2 regions of the Martelella sp. UBA3392 genome follow, and region 2 is predicted to be linked to the other one. Evidence: predicted binding sites of a transcription regulator. Region 2 holds the regulator's gene; the other holds the start of a gene.
The links. Region 2 encodes PhoB, which activates phosphate uptake and scavenging genes when phosphate is short. Its sites were predicted from a motif close to TGTCATNNANCTGTCAT; they were not measured.
Positions count from the first base shown of each region.

Region 1: a site for PhoB is predicted at 1,920-1,936, ahead of B4E36_RS22935 (NAD-glutamate dehydrogenase). Genes of this name have one in related genera too.

Region 1 covers NZ_DEPM01000294.1:13,293-16,422, reverse strand. The annotation lists gene B4E36_RS22950 (metallopeptidase family protein) at 1-133, shown strand, start outside; gene B4E36_RS22945 (carbonic anhydrase) at 153-791, opposite strand; gene pdxY (pyridoxal kinase) at 932-1,801, opposite strand; gene B4E36_RS22935 (NAD-glutamate dehydrogenase) at 2,026-3,130, shown strand, end outside.
Region 2 covers NZ_DEPM01000245.1:19,475-22,604, forward strand. The annotation lists gene pstB (phosphate ABC transporter ATP-binding protein PstB) at 1-664, shown strand, start outside; gene phoU (phosphate signaling complex protein PhoU) at 677-1,396, shown strand; gene phoB (phosphate regulon transcriptional regulator PhoB) at 1,419-2,102, shown strand; gene B4E36_RS19585 (NAD(P)/FAD-dependent oxidoreductase) at 2,208-3,130, opposite strand, start outside.

The DNA of each region.
Region 1 (3,130 bases), on a different contig from region 2:
CGAGGAAACGCTCGGCGATATCGTCAGCCATGTGCTGATCCACGAGATCGGCCACCATTTCGGCCTGTCGGATGACGACATGGAGCGGATCGAGGAAAGCGTCGACGACGACGCGGACGACGCCCGGCGCTGACGCGCCGGACGCTGTCTCATCAATCCGGACGGATGAAATCGCCGGTCTTGTTGTCCATCACCCACAATTCGCCCGATGAAATGTCGAACCAGGCGCCGTAGAGCTTCAGCTTGCCCTGTTTCTCGGCCTCCTTCACATTCGGGAAGGAGCGCAGATTGGCGAGCGAGTTGCGGATTGAAATCCGCTCCAGCGCGGTCTGGCGCTCGCCTTCCGTCATGATCGAATTGGAATTGATCTGGGCGGCGGCGGGTTTCAGCAGGTTGATCCATTTGCCGATGAAATCGCCTGGCGACAGCGGATCGGCGTTGGGCGAAAGCGCTGCGTGAATGCCGCCGCAGCGGCCGTGGCCGAGCACCACGATATTCTTGACCTTGAGCCCTTCGACCGCGAATTCGAGGGCGGCGGAGGTGCCGTGATACTGGCCGTCCGGCTCATAGGGCGGCACCATGTTGGCGACATTGCGCACCACGAACAGCTCGCCCGGGCTCGCATCGAAAATCGTCTCGGGCGCGGCCCTGGAATCACAGCAGGCAATGAACAATGTCTGGGGTTTCTGCCCTTCCTCGGCGAGTTGGCGATAGCGGGCGCTTTCTTCGACATAGCGTCCGGACATGAAGTTCTTGTAGCCATCGAGAAGGGATTTGGGGAAAGAGTCCATCAGTCTGCCGTCCTTCTTCCAAAGCATTTCCGGAGGAAACCGGATCACCGGAAATGCTCTATCTATTGTTTTTAAGCGCGTCCGGACGGAAAACCGGTATCCACTTTTCCTGAACGCGCTCTCAGTGCCGTGTTGGTTCTTCAGCTTCTTTTACGTCGCCGGGACGGATGCATCAATTGACGAAGGCCAACTTTTGCGAATGGCGCCCGCAGACTTTGCGCATCCTTTTCCGGCATCAACTCGTCAGCGCCTTCGCGCACCGCGCGCGTCAGGGTTTCAAATACGGAAGCGGTCGATTTTTCAAGCGCCTCTGCCGACGGCTTGCCGGCGAGCCTTGCGGCCAGAAACAGCGCGGAAAACAGGTCGCCGAGCCCGTTCGGCGGGTTGTCGACGCGCTGATGCTCGGCAAGCAGCGCCTGTCTGCGATCGACGAACAGCGCCGCCACGCCCTGCTTCAGCATCGAATGCGCCGAGGTGACCACGACTTCCGCGGGCCCGAGCGCAAGCGCGGCATCGATCGTCGCCGTATTGTCGTCAAGTGTGCGTCCCGCAAGCCATGAGAGTTCGAATCGGTTGGGGGTCGCGATATCGGCGAGCGGCAGAAGCCGGTCGCGGATCGCGATCGCGGTCTCGTCCCCGACATAGAGCCCGCCCTCATCGCCGATCACGGGATCGCAGAGATAGATGAGATCGGGATTTTCGGCGCGCAGGCCTTGGACCAGCTCTGCGATCGCTTCGGCCTGGCCGGCATTCGCGAGATAGCCGCTGATGACGGCGCGAACCTCGCCGCGCCAGCGGCTCTCGCCGAGTTCGCGCAGCGCCGTCGCGAAAGCCTCGCCTTCAAATTGCAGCCGCGTGGCCCGCCCGTGTCCCGGATGCCAGGGCAGCACGATGGTTGGTACGGACCATGTGTTGTAACCAAGCGTTTCCAGTGCAAAGACGATGGCGCGGTTGCCAATCTTGCCGCGCATGACGTAGCTTGAAATCGCGATAACGGCGCCATCAGGCATTTCGAATGTCATATTGGGCCCTGTTGGTGCCTGGGGTGAATGCAACCCCAACGATAAAACGGCGAAATTGTTTTGCCATTCGCCTCAATTACGCTCTAAATCGCCTATTGGAGCAAGCTGTCAAGCGCCTGTCATGGCCGCGGCGTTTAACGATATCCGAATGGCGCGAAAAATCGCCCAAAATGGCGGCTTGGTCCGCTGACATAAAATAAGCTGGAGGAAACATGGACACCAAAGCCGACCAGAAGCGCAGGTCCCTGATGCAGCAGGCCGAGCGCCTCGCCAGGGAAAGCAACAAGGCTTACATCAATCCGGCTTTCATGTTCGACCATGCAAGTCCCGAGGATCTGGAGCGTTACACACCCGAAGCGATCGCGGCCGCGGCATACCATGCGGCCGATGAGATCGCGGCCTATGACGGCGGCGACGCGCGGGTCACGATCGACGCGGTCGAAGGCATCGCGCCGGAGGGCATCGCAACCGACGTGATCACGGTCACCGACCGCAACATGCCGTTCATCTATGACTCGGTGATGGCGGAGATCGCGGAATTCACCAATGATTTCATGCTGGCTGTGCATCCGATCCTGGTCGTGACGCCGGGACAGGCGCCGGTGGCGTTTTCATCCGATGTCGAGCATGCCGAAGACGACCGCATCAGCCATGTCCAGGTCCATGTCCGGCAACTGGCCCCGGAAACGCGCGCGCGGCTGAAGGCGCAGCTCGAATATATCCTGAACCATGTTCGTCTCGCGGTCGCCGGCTGGCCGGAAATGCTCGCCAAGCTCGAAACCGCGATGCAGGAGATGAAAACCCGCGCGCCGGCCGCACTCGCGGATGCGCGGGAGGAGGCGCTTGCCTTTCTCGCCTGGCTGCGCGATGGCAACTTTACCTTCCTCGGCATGCGCGAGCTTGTCTATCTCAAGGATGCGGACGGCGCGCGGGTCGAGCATGTGCCGGACGCGGCGACCGGCATCCTCTCCGATCCGGAAATGCGGGTGCTGCGGCGTGGCCCCAATCCGGTGGTCTCCACGCCGGAGATCATCGGCTTTCTCGAAAGCCCGAAACTGCTTCTGGTGACCAAGGCCAACACCACCTCCACGGTCCATCGCCGCGCCTATATGGATTATATCGGCGTCAAGCGTTTCGGCGAAAACGGCGAGGTGGTTGGCGAACTCCGGATCGTCGGCCTGTTCACCTTCACCGCCTACACCCAGTCGGCGGTGCGCATTCCGCTCTTGCGCGCCAAGATCGCGGACGTCACGCGCCGCTTCGGTTACGAACCGAAGAGCCATGCGGGCCGGATGCTGCAGAACATTCTGGAATCCT
Region 2 (3,130 bases):
CACCGCGCTGATCGGCCCGTCGGGCTGCGGCAAGTCGACCTTTCTGCGCACGCTCAACCGAATGAACGACACGATCGACAATTGCCGGGTTACCGGCACGATCACGCTCGACGGCGAGGATATCTATACCTCCGGCATCGATGTGGTGGAGCTGCGCGCCCGCGTCGGCATGGTTTTCCAGAACCCGAACCCGTTTCCGAAGTCGATCTACGAGAACGTCGCCTACGGCCCGCGCATCCATGGCCTTGCCCGCCACCGTTCGGATTTCGACCGGATCGTGGAGACCAGCCTGCAGAAGGCGGGCCTGTTCAACGAGGTCAAGGACCGTCTGCAGGAACCCGGCACCAGCCTTTCCGGCGGCCAGCAGCAGCGGCTCTGCATCGCCCGCGCGATCGCCGTCAGCCCGGAAGTGATCCTGATGGACGAGCCGTGCTCGGCGCTCGACCCGATCGCGACCGCGCGGGTGGAGGAACTGATCAGCGAGTTGAAGCAGAACTACACCATCGTGATGGTGACCCATTCGATGCAGCAGGCGGCCCGCGTTTCCGAACGCACGGCGATGTTCCATCTCGGCTACATGGTCGAGGAGGACGACACCGACACGATTTTCACCAATCCCGCGGACCAGCGCACCCAGGACTACATCATGGGCCGGTTCGGTTAAGGAGACGCACAGATGGCACACTCGCATATCATATCGGCCTTCGACGAGGAGCTGAAATATCTCCAGCGCCGGATTTCCGAAATGGGCGGCATGGCGGAAGAGATGGTCTCGCAATCCGTCGTGGCGCTGGTCAACACCGATACCGAACTCGCCGAAAAGGTGATCGCCGAGGATCTGGCGCTGGACGAGGCCGAGCGCGAGGTCGGCGAAAAGGCGATCGTCACCATCGCGCGGCGCCAGCCGGTGGCGGCGGACCTGCGCGAGATCATGGGCGCGATCCGCATCGCCGCCGACCTCGAGCGCGTTGGCGACATGGCCAAGAACACCGCCAAGCGGGTGATCTCGGTGCAGGGCACCGGGGTTCCGCGCAAGCTCGCCCACGGCATCGAGCACCTGTCGGAACTGGCGCTGCTGCAGCTCAAGGAAGTGCTCGACGCCTACACCTCGCGCCAGGCCGACAAGGCCAATTCGATCCGCGAGCGCGACGAGGAGATCGACGCGATCTACACCTCGCTGTTCCGCGAGCTTCTGACCTACATGATGGAAGATCCGCGCAACATTACCACCTGCACGCATCTTCTGTTCTGCGCCAAGAACATCGAGCGCATCGGCGATCACGCCACCAATATTGCGGAAATGATCTACTACATCGCCACCGGCTCCCAGCCGCAGGGAGAACGCCCGAAGGACGACATGTCGCCCTCGGTCGGCTCCGGCGAGAGCAAGTCCTGAAACCATTTGACAGAGGCACGAGATGGTTCCGAAGATTGCAGTTGTCGAAGATGAAGAAGCGCTGAGCGTCCTGCTGCGCTACAACCTTGAATCGGAAGGCTACGAGGTCGAGACGATCGCGCGCGGCGACGAGGCCGAACTCAGGCTGCAGGAGCGGGTGCCGGACCTCCTGCTGCTCGACTGGATGTTGCCGGGCGTTTCCGGCATCGAGCTTTGCCGCAGGCTGCGGATGCGGCCGGAGACCGAACGCCTGCCGATCATCATGCTGACGGCGCGTGGCGAGGAAAGCGAGCGGGTGCGCGGTCTTGCGATCGGCGCCGACGATTATGTCGTCAAGCCGTTCTCGACGCCGGAACTGATGGCCCGCGTCAGGGCGATCCTGCGGCGGGCGCGGCCGGAAGTGCTTTCCAGCGTGCTCAAATGCGGCGATATCGAGCTTGACCGCGAGACCCACCGCGTTCACCGCAAGGCCAAGGAAGTCCGCCTCGGCCCGACCGAGTTCCGGCTGCTCGAATTCCTGATGACCTCGCCCGGAAGGGTGTTCTCCCGCTCCCAGCTTCTCGACGGTGTGTGGGGCCATGACATCTATGTCGACGAACGTACCGTCGACGTCCATGTCGGACGGCTGCGCAAGGCCCTCAACTTCTCGCAAATGCCCGACGTGATCCGCACCGTGCGTGGTGCCGGCTATTCGATGGAGGTGTAAGGGGCCGCATAGCACCGCCAATCTCCACCCTTGAGGGCGGAGATTGTGCGCCGGAGCGTCCATTGTACCGAAGTCCGGGCGATCCCGTGTTTTCGGCGACCGGGATCAGCGGACTTCGAAACCGCGGTAATTGTCGTCGCGGATGGCGTTCATTTCGGTCATGTAATTGCCCATGCCGCCCATGTACCACATCGATGTGCGGGGCTTGCCGGGAATGTTGGCGCCGTTGATCCAGCTGTCCGTCACTTCGAACAGCGTGCCGGCCATGCCTTCCTGGCACACCCGCACCCAGTCGTCCTGGGCCTCTCTCGTGGTCTCGATGATGCCGTTGCCTTGTTCGGCCTTCTCGATCAGGTCGCACAGGAAGTCGACCTGCCATTCATGCACCAGCGGCTGGCTGGTGAACGGGCTGAAGGGTCCGAATACCATCAGAAGGTTCGGGAAATCGGCGATCGTCATGCCGGCATAGGCGCGCGGACCGTTCTTCCAGGCATCCTTCAGCCGCACGCCGTTGCGCCCGATCGTGTCGATCTTCAGATAGTTGCCGGTCATTGCGTCGAAGCCGGTGGCCATGATCACCACGTCGAGCTCCAGTTCCTTGCCGCCGACGATCAGCCCGTTTTCGGTGTAGCGCTCGATCGGCTCCGCCTTGACGTCGTGGAGGGTGACATTGTCGCGATTATAGGTCTCGTAATAATTATCGGCGGCCAGCGGACGCTTGGCATAGTAGTCGCGTGGGGTCAGTTTGCGGGCGACTTCGGGGTCGGTGACGATGGCGTCGATCTTCGACTTGATGAAGTCTGTCGCCGTCTTGTTGGCCTCGGCGGTCACCGGAATATCGGAGAAGGTTTCGAGCAGGAAGCTGAAGCCATTGCCTTTTTTCCAGGCCTTTTCGTAGACGCGTTTGCGCTCTTCATTGTCGACCTCAAGCGCGGAAACGGTGCTTTCGTCAAAGCCGAAAACCGCCGCCGTGCTCAGCGCCCAGTCGCGGAAGCCGTGCGGATCGGCCTTGATCTTCTCGCGCGTCT